2 regions of the Paenibacillus sp. FSL L8-0708 genome follow, and region 1 is predicted to be linked to the other one. Evidence: a T-box and tRNA genes for the amino acid it is inferred to sense, from the RefSeq annotation. Region 1 holds a T-box; the other holds one or more tRNA genes.
What was found. The T-box of region 1 lies ahead of tyrS (tyrosine--tRNA ligase). A T-box ahead of a tRNA ligase gene usually reads a tRNA of that ligase, here a tRNA-Tyr.

Region 1 (6,993 bases):
ACTGTAAATCAGAGCTGGAACGTTCCCGGCTATTTGCTGTGTTAGCTCATCATAAATCCGATAGTGTTCGCTGCTGGGCTGCTTATATCGTGGGCCAGAATCATCAATGGAGTCTAGTTCAAAAACTAACAGCAATCCGTCCTTTTGCAGCGGATGGTCATTTTGGGGTGCGTGAGATTTCATGGATGGCTTTAAGGGAATCAGTCATTGCCGAGCTGGATGCTTCCATTGAATTATTAAAGGCTTGGATTCATGATCAGGACGCGAATATTAGGAGATTTGCGATCGAATTGACGCGCCCACATGGGGTATGGGCAAAGCATATTACAGCGCTCAAAGAAAATCCAGCGATTGCCCTTCCGCTATTAGAACCTCTTAACTCTGATCCGGCAAAATACGTTCAGGATTCTGTAAGCAATTGGTTAAATGATGCTAGTAAAAGCCATCCGGCATGGGTACAGCAAATTTGTGACGATTGGTTGTACCTATCAGGTACCAAGGAAACAAAGCGGATTGTAACCCGGGCAACAAGAAGTATTACTGATCAAAAATAAAATTAGTACATTACTTTAGACTGGATAATCCAACGCCAAACACTATGAGCTAATAAGTGTTGGCGTTTTTTTATTGTGGAGTTAACTTGGATAATTCAAGAGAAAGACTCCTTCGTGTTTATTATTTAAACCGAAATTCGTGAAAATATTTATATTGTTAATCCTCAAGTCATCTGTTATACTCAGAAACACCAAATGTTATAAAAACTAACACTAATTAAAAGAATGGAGGATTTTCGTATGAGAAAACAAATAATTCGTAATGTAGGTGTCACGTTATCCCTGTTTTTAGGGGTGAATTCTTTAACTGGTGTTATGTATGCTAACACAACGAACGGTGCGTATAAACCAAAAACCCATGTTCTAAAGGCGAATTCGGAGACTGTTCGATGGGGGAATATAGGTAAGGGAGATCCAGCTCTAACTGTGCATTCGGGAGACATCGTAACGGTTGAGGCCATTACACATCACTCTGGTGATGATTACGAGCGGATGATTAAAGGAGATGCGGGAGTAGAGGATATTTTCCACTGGATTGAGGGGGAGAAGAACGAAGCGCTCCGCGGGCCAGGCGTACATATTATGACGGGTCCCATCGCTGTTGAAGGTGCTGAACCAGGAGATGTGCTGGAAGTTAAGATTCTGGACATGAAGCTGAGACCAAATGGGAATGACCAATACGTTGGCAAAACATTTGGCGTGAATGCCGCAGCGAACTGGGGTTATCTATATGGAGATATGGTGGAGGAGCCGAAAAAGCGTGAGGTAGTAACCATCTACGAGATGGATACGGAGGGTGGAACAGATTATGCAACAGCTGTATATAACTACAAATGGTCTGCGCAAACCGATCCAGATGGTCAAGTGCACCCGACAATTGACTACCCGGGTGTTATCGTTGACCAAAATACGATTGATAAGAACTTCGATGTGCTAAAAGGTGTGAAAATTCCGGTTCGTCTCCACTTTGGTACAATGGGTGTGGCGCCGAAAGAAGCGGATGTTGTTGACTCCGTTCCACCATCTTACAACGGCGGTAACGTAGATGATTGGCGGATTACGGAAGGTGCGACGATGTATTATCCTGTATCCGTAGCTGGTGCACTACTGTCGATCGGTGACCCGCATGCCGGTCAAGGCGATTCGGAGATTAACGGAACTGCGATCGAGACATCGGTCACTGGGGATATACAAGTCATTCTTCATAAAAAAGCATCGCTTAACAACAAGCTGAAAGGTTTAAACTTCCCATTACTTGAAAATGAGAACGAGTGGGTTGTGCATGGATTCAGCTACGCCAATTATTTGGAGGAGCTGGGGGCTAGTGCTCAGACGGATATCTTCAAAAACTCGTCCATCGACAAAGCGATGAAGGATGCCGCTCATAAAACAAAAGATTTTTTAATGGCTGGAATGGAATTGAGCGAAGATGAAGCGTATTCTCTGATGTCTGTGTCAGCTGATTTTGGAATTACACAAGTGGTGGATGGAAACTGGGGCGTACACGCCTTAATTGATAAAGGTCAATTCGGCGATTCCGAGCGCAAGCCCGTGGTTTTACGGAGCAGCTTTGAGAACTTTGGAGCAAAGGTTGGCTGGCAGCCAGCCACTAAGACAGTTACGCTAAGCTACAATGGCAATGTTCTGGAGATGAAGGTTGGAGCGACAACGGGGATTTACAACGGAGAGACAGTGAAGCTTGCAGCCCCAATAAGTGTTGTGAACGGGAAGATCGTGGTCAGCGAATATTTCGTGAACTTTTATAAAGCTAAGCTGGCTAAGACAGAGCAGGACGAAATAGCAATTATTCGATAATCCTAAAAAAATCCATATGAGAAAAGAACCGTCTTTATAGGCGGTTCTTTTTCTTATATATTCAATCCGTCCTGATTTTTGTGACGTTTTAATAAGATTTGGTTTTCTACACGTACCAGTCCATCCAGACAGTAGATTGATTCATGCATAAACCGTTCCATCTCTTCAAGATTCTCTACCAAGATGTGAATATGCAGAATACATGGTCCCGTCATTTCGTATAATACAGCTACGCGTTCGTTTTCCTTTAATACATCGACGATATGATTTAAATGAGCAGGTTCTACTTCAAGTTCCAGGTAGGCGGAGATTTTCTTTCCTAGCTTTTCAGCACTGATGACAATCGAGAACTGTTCAATAATCCCTTGATTGACTAGCCGATCAATACGATCTTTCACCGCGACACTTGATAAACTGACTTCTTTAGCTAGATCAGTATAGGAAATTCTGCTGTTTTGGGCCAGCCGCATCAAAATATGGTTATCGATAGGATCTAGCATGCGGATTCGTTCACCTCTTTTTTCGTAATTGTATCAGAAAAAAAGTGGAAATGCCTAGTAGCGCTTTACAGTAGAAGTGTGTGACGGCATTCTCTGCTGAAGATAGTTGACATAAAAGAATTATTTCACTATACTGGCTGTAATCTTATATACGATATACGTTGAAGGAGCCCAGTAGTAACTTAGTCCCTGTTTCAGAAAGCCGGGGGTTGATGAAACCCGGTACACACTAAGCTTGCGAATTACACTTTGGAGTATCTCGGGTAATACCGAGCGGAATGGCGAACGATATCTCGTCAAGAGTGGTATCAATGGTATGCTTGAGCATAAGCGTTTCATGGGTGCAATCTGGGTGGTAACACGGTTATTCAATCGTCCCTATGTCTACAATAGACAAGGGGACGATTTTTTTTATTTTTAAATATAAGGATTTATAGGGTTCACTTCATCAATACTCCTTATATTTCTCGCTGAAACGGTCCCGTCCTAATCAGGAGGGCGAACCGTTTCCGCTTGGCGGACTGATGTTTCATTTATAGGATAACTACTAATTTTGAGGGGTGTAAGGCAATGAATATTATCGACGAACTAGAATGGCGCGATGCCATCAATCAACAAACAGATGCCGAAGGGCTTAGAGAACTGACCAATCAAAAATCGGTATCCCTGTACTGCGGTGTAGATCCAACAGGTGACAGTATGCATATTGGCCACTTGATTCCATTCATGGTGCTCAAAAGATTTCAACTGGCAGGACATCGTCCGGTGATTCTTATTGGTGGGGCTACGGGAACGATTGGTGATCCAAGTGGACGTCAATCCGAACGCTCTTTGCAAACGCTGGAGCAAATCCAAGCCAACGTTGACGCACTTACAGCACAGATGAAAAAACTGTTCGTGACTGATGGCGACAATCAAATCCGCATGGTGAACAACTACGATTGGACGCATAAAATCAATGTTATCGAATTTTTGCGTGACTATGGTAAAAACTTCAGCATCAATTCGATGCTTGCCAAGGATGTTGTAGCGAGCAGATTGGACAGCGGAATTTCCTTTACGGAATTCTCCTACCAAATCCTGCAATCCCTGGACTATCTGCACCTGTTCCAGCATGAAGATGTGCAGCTGCAAATCGGTGGTTCTGACCAATGGGGGAACATCACAAGTGGCTTAGATCTGATCCGTAAAAAAGAAGGTTCTGAGGCGGTAGCATTCGGACTTACCATCCCGCTTATGCTGAAAGCCGATGGTACAAAATTCGGTAAAACAGCTGGCGGAGCCATTTGGCTGGATCCGAACAAAACGACAGCTTTTGAATTCTACCAGTTCTGGGCGAATACAGATGACCGTGATGTTGTGAAATACCTCAAGTACTTTACATTCCTCTCTAAAGAACAAATTGATGCACTTGCAGAAAAGGTGCAGACCGAACCGCATAAACGTGAAGCGCAAATAACACTGGCTGAAGAAATGACCAGATTCGTGCATGGTGAGGAATTGCTGGAGCAGGCTAAACGTATTACTGCCGCTCTGTTCAGTGGAGATATTAAATCTCTGACCGCTGACGAGATCGAGCAAGGCTTCAAGGAAATGCCGACCTACGAAACGACATTGGAGTCCAAAAATATCGTGGAGTGGCTGGTAGATCTAGGAATTGAGCCATCCAAACGTCAAGCGCGTGAAGACATCACCAAAGGCGCGATTTCCATGAACGGTGAAAAAGTTAGCGATGTAGCATTTGAAGTTACAGCCAGCGAAGCCATCGGCGGACGTTTTATCATTATCCGTAAAGGTAAGAAAAACTACAGCCTGGTGAAATTGTCCTAATAATAAGAAGCCTTCCTTATGAATAAGGAAGGTTTTTTGTTGTATTTTAAGTATAGAGGCCGACTATTTGCATATTAAGTGAAATTTGAAAGGTGAAATCGTCAAAATTATGGTAAGCTTAGGATTCGTGTGATTTATGGATTAACATGATATTCTACAACTATAACAGAAAATTAGGAGTGGTAATTTGAGAAGACAAAAACCAATGACCATGGAAGAATTGATGAATGAGTTACAAGGACAGAAAACGTATCAAGAAGATCCCAATCACATCTCTTTCGAGAAATTGTTTAATGAAGCGTTTATGAGTAAGTATTCCAATTACAAAAGTTTCGATGAGTTTGTAACCAAAGGGAACTTTCAAGTAAAGACAGAAGAAGATGTTGCTGACATACCTGATGAACTGTTTGATCGTCATGTTGTTAGGGAGACGAAGTTTGCGGATTGGAAATCCATGTTGGAAACAGCGAATAGAGAATACGTCCGTAATTAATAAGACTAGTCTCTAACTACCGTTAGACTCATCCACAAAGAAACTGCACACCCTTATTACTTTGTCCCAACGGACAATGGGGAGTGCAGTTTTTTTGTGCCCAGTTATTTGACCAGCTATGATGTTTTACTCATCGTTGACTTGCAGATCTATGATTTAATTGAACAAATAGGAATTAGGTTTTACAAAGATAGTATTACATAGGAGGGGCAGAATCGTATGACTGCATGTATACAAACCTCTAAGCAGGAGACCCTTCATGTCATGTGGAAAACCGTCTCAGAGGATTGTAATCTAGCCTGTGATTATTGCTATTACAGTACTGCCGGGGGACATCCTCAGCAACCGATCCGGGTGATGGATACGGAGCTTCTGGAGCGGTTTATCGCTCAGTACATGAAAAGATCATCAGGGATAGCGACTTTCTCTTGGCAGGGTGGGGAGCCATTATTGGCCGGACTTCCGTATTTTGAACAAGTGATTTCATTTCAAGCTAAGTACGCTCCGCCTCATACGATGATCAGTAATGCACTGCAGACCAATGGAACGCTTATCCATGAGAAATGGGCGAAATTTTTTAAACGGTATAACTTTTTGGTCGGGATTAGTCTGGATGGCCCAGAGCCTATTCATGATGCTCATCGTGTAACGGGTTCGGGGAAAGGCAGTTATGATCTAGTTATGCGTGGGATTCGTCATTTACAGAATGAGGGTGTGGAGTATAGTATTCTGACGGTGATTCATGAAGATAACGTGACGAAACCAGATGAGTTGATGGCATTATATCTAGAACACGAATTTCCTAATATTCAGTTTATCCCCTGCATGGATTTTGTTTCTCAGAAAAGTGAAGTAGCGGGACGTTTCCGAATTACACCTGAACAATACGGAGTCTTTTTATGCCGTACATTTGACCTTTGGTACAACGGTGGGTACCCAGAGCTTCCTATTCGTATTTTTGAGAATATGCTTCTTGTATTCATGCATCGTGAGGCAGAGTTATGCGTTCACAACTCATGTTGCCCGAAGATGATGGTGCTTGAAACGAACGGGGATGCCTACCCTTGCGATTTCTTTATTGATGAAGAGCATAGGCTAGGAAATATCGGCCAAACTGACTTGGAAGCACTGCTAAGCAGCCCAGTATATGATGATTTTTTGTTAATGAAGCCCAATATGAATGAATCATGCTATAAGTGTGAGTACCTTAGCTTTTGCAATGGGGGATGTCCGCGCAACCGGAATTGGCTTGATGTTAATGATCGGACTGAGGTTGATTATTTCTGCCATAGCTACAAAATGTTCTACTCATACGCCTATGAACGCATGTTATTACTGGCGAACCGACTTAGATCGGAGCGGATGCTGGAGTACAGGAAAAGTGCAAAACCACTTCCGGGTCGAAATGATCCATGTTTCTGCGGAAGCGGGAAGAAATTCAAAAATTGCTGTCAGGCATTATAGCTTTGACTAGATAAGGTTGTCCCAACAGTCATGCAAAGGATTGGGAACAACCTTTTTGTTATGTTATAGAACCATATGATTTCTCGCCATTATTGCCGCACCCGTCACCACAGCTTCTTCTTTTAATATACCTAGGGAGAAGTGAGGTTGGTATTCAGGATAACGGTAAGTGTTTCTCTGTGCCACCTCCACCGCTGTTTGGAAAAACAACTCGTGAGAGTGAATGAGTGCACCGCCTAGAATGATGGTCTCTGGATGAAACAGGTTGATAACGTTGGCGAGTCCGATCCCGAAGTGGCTGGCAGCTTGGGTAAATAATTCACGCGCGTGTGGATTA
Region 2 (6,993 bases), 2.1 Mb from region 1:
GTAGGGGAGCGTTGTGTAGGGGTTGAAGGTGTACTGAAAAGAGCGCTGGACACTACACAAGTGAGAATGCCGGTATGAGTAACGAAAAGATCAGTGAGAATCTGATCCGCCGAAAGCCCAAGGTTTCCTGAGGAAGGCTCGTCCGCTCAGGGTAAGTCGGGACCTAAGGCGAGGCCGAAAGGCGTAGTCGAAGGACAACAGTTTGAAATTACTGTACCACCGTAATCCGCTATGAGCGATGGGGTGACGCAGGAGGGTAGTGACGCGGACTGATGGATGTCCGTCTAAGCAGTGAGGCTGATGTGTAGGCAAATCCGCACATCGTTAAGGCTGGGCTGTGATGGGGAGCGAAAATTGTAGTAGCGAAGGTCATGATCTCACACTGCCAAGAAAAGCCTCTAGCCAGGAGAAGGTGCCCGTACCGCAAACCGACACAGGTAGGCGAGAAGAGAATTCTAAGGCGCGCGGAAGAACTCTCGTTAAGGAACTCGGCAAAATGACCCCGTAACTTCGGGAGAAGGGGTGCCCCGGTAGTGTGAATAGCACGAGGGGGCCGCAGTGAAAAGGCCCAAGCGACTGTTTAGCAAAAACACAGGTCTGTGCGAAGCCGCAAGGCGAAGTATACGGGCTGACGCCTGCCCGGTGCTGGAAGGTTAAGGGGAGTGGTTAGGGGTAACCCGAAGCTATGAACCGAAGCCCCAGTAAACGGCGGCCGTAACTATAACGGTCCTAAGGTAGCGAAATTCCTTGTCAGGTAAATTCTGACCCGCACGAATGGCGTAACGACTTGGGCGCTGTCTCAACGAGAGATCCGGTGAAATTTTAATACCTGTGAAGATGCAGGTTACCCGCGACAAGACGGAAAGACCCCATGGAGCTTTACTGCAGCTTGATATTGAATTTGGGTACGATCTGTACAGGATAGGTGGGAGCCGTAGAAATCGGAGCGCAAGCTTCGGTGGAGGCGCCGTTGGGATACCACCCTGATCGTATCTAGGTTCTAACCTAGTGCCCTTACCGGGTACGGGGACCGTGTCAGGCGGGCAGTTTGACTGGGGCGGTCGCCTCCTAAAGAGTAACGGAGGCGTTCCAAGGTTCCCTCAGAATGGTTGGAAATCATTCGCAGAGTGCAAAGGCATAAGGGAGCTTGACTGCGAGACCTACAAGTCGAGCAGGGACGAAAGTCGGACTTAGTGATCCGGTGGTACCGCATGGAAGGGCCATCGCTCAACGGATAAAAGCTACCCTGGGGATAACAGGCTTATCTCCCCCAAGAGTCCACATCGACGGGGAGGTTTGGCACCTCGATGTCGGCTCATCGCATCCTGGGGCTGAAGTAGGTCCCAAGGGTTGGGCTGTTCGCCCATTAAAGCGGTACGCGAGCTGGGTTCAGAACGTCGTGAGACAGTTCGGTCCCTATCTGTCGTGGGCGCAGGAAATTTGAGAGGAGCTGTCCTTAGTACGAGAGGACCGGGATGGACGTACCGCTGGTGCACCAGTTGTTCCGCCAGGAGCATGGCTGGGTAGCTACGTACGGACGGGATAAGCGCTGAAAGCATCTAAGCGTGAAGCCCCCCTCAAGATGAGATTTCCCAATTAGTAAGACCCCTTGAAGACGACGAGGTAGATAGGTTGGAGGTGGAAGTGCAGCAATGCATGGAGCTGACCAATACTAATCGGTCGAGGGCTTATCCTATATGTAGAATGCAGATTCGTTTCGGATTCAGTTTTCAGGCATCAAGCCTGGTATGAATATTCCCTGATAGCTCAGTTGGTAGAGCACTCGACTGTTAATCGAGTTGTCACAGGTTCGAGTCCTGTTCGGGGAGCCATATGGAGAGGTGTCCGAGTTTGGCCGAAGGAGCACGATTGGAAATCGTGTAGGCGCCACAAGCGTCTCGAGGGTTCGAATCCCTCTCTCTCCGCCACAAATTTTTAATTAGTATGGCCCGTTGGTCAAGGGGTTAAGACACCTCCCTTTCACGGAGGTAACATGGGTTCGAATCCCATACGGGTCACCAAATTTTCACTTGATTTATCCTAGTGGACTTTGGTACAATAACAATTGTTGTTTATGGAGGCTTAGCTCAGCTGGGAGAGCATCTGCCTTACAAGCAGAGGGTCGGGGGTTCGATCCCCTCAGCCTCCACCATAACACTTTCTTACTGACGCGGGGTGGAGCAGCCCGGTAGCTCGTCGGGCTCATAACCCGAAGGCCGCAGGTTCAAATCCTGCCCCCGCAACCAATTAACTTAAGCAATTATATCTTTTGGAACCGTGGTGTAGTTGGCCTAACATGCCTGCCTGTCACGCAGGAGATCGCGGGTTCGAATCCCGTCGGTTCCGCCATTTTCATCATGGCTCGGTAGCTCAGTCGGTAGAGCAGAGGACTGAAAATCCTCGTGTCGGCGGTTCGATTCCGTCCCGAGCCACCATTTATCATCACAAAAGAATGAGTGCCATGCCGGTGTAGCTCAATTGGTAGAGCAACTGACTTGTAATCAGTAGGTTGGGGGTTCAAGTCCTCTCGCCGGCACCATCCTTGGAGGATTAGCGAAGTGGCCAAACGCATCAGACTGTAAATCTGCTCACGTGAGTGTTCGGTGGTTCGAATCCATCATCCTCCACCAGTTTTTAGGGGCATAGTTTAAAGGTAGAACAACGGTCTCCAAAACCGTTGGTGTGGGTTCAATTCCTGCTGCCCCTGCCAAGTTCTTTCTAAAGTTTAATATGGCGGCCGTGGCGAAGGGGTTAACGCACCGGATTGTGGTTCCGGCATTCGTGGGTTCGAGACCCATCGGCCGCCCCATTTACTTTAAAATGAATAATGGCAACAATATCAACTTAATATGGCGACTGTGGCGAAGGGGTTAACGCACCGGATTGTGGTTCCGGCATTCGTGGGTTCGAGACCCATCAGTCGCCCCATTTTACTTTAAAATGTTATTGGGGATTAGCCAAGCGGTAAGGCAACGGACTTTGACTCCGTCACTCATAGGTTCGAATCCTATATCCCCAGCCATTTTATGCGGACGTGGCTCAGCGGTAGAGCATCGCCTTGCCAAGGCGAGGGTCGCGGGTTCGATTCCCGTCGTCCGCTCCAAGTTTTCATGGCGCCATAGCCAAGTGGTAAGGCAAAGCTCTGCAAAAGCTTTATCCCCAGTTCAAATCTGGGTGGCGCCTCCATTTAGTTCATATGTGCCGGCGTGGCGGAATGGCAGACGCGCTCGACTCAAAATCGAGTGGGAAACCGTGGAGGTTCGAGTCCTCTCGCCGGTATCTTAAAAAGGTTTGTAAGAATGCTTTTATAAGCAATCTTACAAACCTTTTTTCTTTATGTCCTTGGGTTTACAGCAGTAAGCCGTTGAATAGAGAGTTTCTCTATTTCAACGGCTTTTTTTAATCTGATTAGTGATTAACCTGATTGATTATTAATGCGGAATGCTCGCGGGGTATGACCTATTTCTCGTTTGAACATATTGCAGAATTGGGCATCGTTCACAAAACCTGCAGCAGCAGATACTTCAGAGATTTGCATCTGAGTATGACGTAATAGAGACTTTGCATAATCCAGGCGTTTTAACAGCAAATACCGCAGGGGTGAAGACCCGAAACGTTCTTTAAATAGATGGCGAAAACGATCGTAACTATATCCGGACATTTCTGATAGTGTTTCGACGGACAATTTATGGCGATAATGCTCATTCATATAATTAAGGACATATTGTACTCGATCTTCTGTTGGGGATTGATATCCAGAGGCACTAAGAAGCCTCATAAGATGGACGGTAATCTCGCTCATTTGTAGGTTTAGAAGCTCAGAGAATCCGTCTTGCTTGCGTGTAAACTCTGCTTTCATTCGCAGCAGGATTTGAAGAACGGTCTGATCTTTATCATCTTCATATACGCCGAGCAGATTACTCATATTAGGGTGTTCTGAGTGGAAGCCTACAAATAATACATTTGCATCCTCACGGTGGTGCTCGTCATGTTTATGATTGGGTGGCACAAGCGCGAAAGAAGAGGAGCGAAAATGGTAACTTCGTGGGCCAACATTGGTTGTCCCTACCCCCTGTAAATAATAGACTAGTTCGTAGCATTCATGCTGGTGTGGAGGGATATAAGTATTTAGCTCATGTGTGGCACTTACAATATATAGAACACGATCCATGATGATCCTCCAATACTTATGTTTTAGCCGAATCGTACAAAACAATGACCGAAATCATATAATTATTTTTAATAATATTTGTTATGATCGTATCAATAAATCCGAAAGTTCGCAACCTGACTGGCCATCTCGTTCGGAAATAAAGCGGATTATTAATAATAATGGTATTTTTATTGCTATTTTTGAGCCTAAACGTTAAATTTATTACTTTTAATGATACTTTATTTGGAAAAAAGAGAATTTCCATTTGAACCGTGAATTATACAATGGGTGAAGATGGGATTCTGCGGATTACTAACCAACTAAAATTAGGGGTGGAATAGAGTAATGAATAAAAAAGTTCTTTCTTTGTTGTTATTAATGGTGATGGTTCTGGTCACAGCATGTGGGAATAACACGTCCAATAACGGTTCTTCTGCGAATACTGGATCAAACGCTGCTGAGGGTGGAGAAACAGGTGCAGGGGATAAACTCAAGGTTGTATTGCTGATTCCGGGGACACTTGGGGATAAATCATTTTTTGATTCCGCTAATAACGGCTTGCAAAAGGTTAAGGATGAACTTGGTGCAGAAACAAAGGTTGTTGAAATGGGCGTTGATAAAACGAAATGGGAGCCTACATTTAACGATATCGCTTCCGAGGATTGGGATGTAATTATTTCTGGCGGTTCTGAAATTACAGAGATGTTTAATGCAACGGCAGAATTGTATCCAGACAAAAAATTCATTAATTATGATACCGACATCGATGAAGCACCAGATAACATGTACAACATGTCTTATGCGACAAATGAAGTATCTTTCTTGGCAGGTGCAGTAGCAGCATTAGCTACACAATCGGATATGCCGAATGCTACCCCTGAGAATGTGATTGGGTTTGTGGGCGGTATGGATATTCCGGGGATTAATGCTTTCTTGGTCGGTTACATTCAAGGTGCCCAGTACGTTGATCCTGATGTAAAAGTGGCTGTGTCGTACGCTGGTGATTTTGTTAACCCGGCAAAAGGTAAGGAGCTGTCTCTAATTCAATATAACTCCGGTGTAGATGTTATTTTTAACGTGGCTGGGGGTACAGGTCTTGGGATCTTTGACGCAGCTAAAGAGAAGAAAAAATATGCAATCGGTGTAGACTCCGATCAGGCAATGTTGATTAACGATACGGATAGTGAAAAAGCAAATCTAATCGTTACTTCATCTATTAAAAAGATTGATACGGCTATTCTAGGTGCAGTGAAGAGATTGCAAGAGGGTACGCTAGAAATGGGCAAACGTGATGTATTGAGCTTTGTAGATGATGGTGTAGGTATTGCTGAGAATGATATTTATAAAAATGTATTCCCGGCTGATCTTCAGGCCAAGGTTGAAGAAGTGAAGCAAAAGCTGATCAATAAAGAAATTAAAGTGGATAATGCGATGGGGATGGAAACCGCAGAGGTAGAAACTATTCGTAACGCAGTTAAGCCTTAAGCTTTATATCTTAAGATCAGCTCTATAGAGATAAACCTACAGTTGGAGATTCTTCTAGTCAGGGGAATTCCAGCTGTATATTTTTGCAGACCTCCAAGTTGAAAGGCGTTGAGACCTATGTACACAGCTCTGCTGGAAATGCGGGGAATTACCAAGGTATATCCCAATGGCGTCGTTGCAAATAAAGACGTGCATTTTTCTTTACGTGAGGGAGAAATACATGCGATTGCAGGTGAGAACGGTGCAGGTAAATCGACTTTAATGAAGATTATGTTCGGCATGGAAGAGCCAAGTGAAGGCGAGATCTATATCAAGGGTGAAAAAGTAAAGCTGCAATCCGCTCAGGACGCCATTGATAGAGGCATCGGCATGGTCCACCAGCATTTCATGTTGGTACCTTCTTTTACGGTGGCAGAGAATATGGTGCTGGGTATGGAGCCGCGCAGAGGAGTTGGCATTAATTATGCCGAGGCTGTGCGCATGACGGAAGAGACCGCAAGGAAATACAATCTGGCCGTGGATCCAAAGGCAAAAGTAGAGGATCTTACAGTTGGGATGAAGCAAAAGGTTGAGATTCTTAAGGCGCTGCTGCGTGGTGCTAAAATTCTGGTGCTTGATGAGCCAACTGCGGTGTTGACTCCACAGGAAACAGAGGAATTGTTCCGCGAGCTTAAGCAATTAAGGGAACAGGGCCATACGATAGTTTTTATTTCGCACAAATTAAAGGAAGTCAAAGCGATTTGCGACAGAATTACGATTATGCGCAGCGGCCGTAGTGAAGGTGTTTTTCAAACACAGGATGTGACAGAACAGGAAATCTCGCGGTTAATGGTCGGCAGAGATGTCGTGCTGAAATATGACAAAGAGATTCTGGCTGTTAGTGAGCCAGTACTAACGGTGCAGGGACTCGGTGTGAATGATGCAGATGGCAAAGCATTATTGTCGGATATCAATTTTGCGGTACGTGGTGGGCAGATCGTTGGGATTGCTGGTGTAGAAGGCAACGGGCAGACACAGCTCATTGAAGCTCTTACAGGTAGCTTGAGAGGTGTCTCAAGTCAGGGTTCTGTACTAGTGAAGGGAAAGGATATCCGTGAATCGGATATTTTGGATATTCGTAAGCTAGGCGTTTCCTATATACCGGAGGATCGGATGCGGCAAGGGATCGCTAGTGAAGCAAGCATAGCTGATAATCTGCTATCTACTCAGTATCGTACAAAAGCAATGAATAAAGGTCTTTTTTTGAATGGCTCACGAATTGCCAAGCTAGCAGTATCCCTTGTAGAGGAATTTAAAGTCCGCTGTTCAGGACCTTCTCAGCCCATAGGAATGTTGTCAGGCGGTAATATGCAGAA

Region 2: it has a tRNA-Tyr gene. The T-box ahead of tyrS (tyrosine--tRNA ligase) is inferred to sense a tRNA for this amino acid. The anticodon was not compared.

The regions. Positions count from the first base shown of each region.
Region 1 covers NZ_JBBPBC010000001.1:4,584,380-4,591,372, reverse strand. Annotated here, with positions in the region: gene NYE58_RS21995 (DNA alkylation repair protein) at 1-554, shown strand, start outside; gene NYE58_RS21990 (acetamidase/formamidase family protein) at 795-2,369, shown strand; gene NYE58_RS21985 (Lrp/AsnC family transcriptional regulator) at 2,423-2,869, opposite strand; T-box leader at 3,022-3,252, shown strand; gene tyrS (tyrosine--tRNA ligase) at 3,440-4,699, shown strand; gene NYE58_RS21975 (hypothetical protein) at 4,905-5,192, shown strand; gene NYE58_RS21970 (anaerobic sulfatase maturase) at 5,412-6,656, shown strand; gene NYE58_RS21965 (ROK family protein) at 6,720-6,993, opposite strand, start outside.
Region 2 covers NZ_JBBPBC010000001.1:6,644,360-6,651,352, reverse strand. Annotated here, with positions in the region: rRNA gene NYE58_RS31170 (23S ribosomal RNA) at 1-1,696, shown strand, start outside; tRNA gene NYE58_RS31165 (tRNA-Asn) at 1,757-1,832, shown strand; tRNA gene NYE58_RS31160 (tRNA-Ser) at 1,836-1,928, shown strand; tRNA gene NYE58_RS31155 (tRNA-Glu) at 1,947-2,021, shown strand; tRNA gene NYE58_RS31150 (tRNA-Val) at 2,077-2,152, shown strand; tRNA gene NYE58_RS31145 (tRNA-Met) at 2,170-2,246, shown strand; tRNA gene NYE58_RS31140 (tRNA-Asp) at 2,272-2,349, shown strand; tRNA gene NYE58_RS31135 (tRNA-Phe) at 2,360-2,435, shown strand; tRNA gene NYE58_RS31130 (tRNA-Thr) at 2,464-2,539, shown strand; tRNA gene NYE58_RS31125 (tRNA-Tyr) at 2,545-2,630, shown strand; tRNA gene NYE58_RS31120 (tRNA-Trp) at 2,637-2,710, shown strand; tRNA gene NYE58_RS31115 (tRNA-His) at 2,734-2,809, shown strand; tRNA gene NYE58_RS31110 (tRNA-His) at 2,853-2,928, shown strand; tRNA gene NYE58_RS31105 (tRNA-Gln) at 2,948-3,022, shown strand; tRNA gene NYE58_RS31100 (tRNA-Gly) at 3,029-3,103, shown strand; tRNA gene NYE58_RS31095 (tRNA-Cys) at 3,113-3,186, shown strand; tRNA gene NYE58_RS31090 (tRNA-Leu) at 3,201-3,279, shown strand; gene NYE58_RS31085 (AraC family transcriptional regulator) at 3,416-4,171, opposite strand; gene NYE58_RS31080 (BMP family ABC transporter substrate-binding protein) at 4,499-5,638, shown strand; gene NYE58_RS31075 (ABC transporter ATP-binding protein) at 5,756-6,993, shown strand, end outside.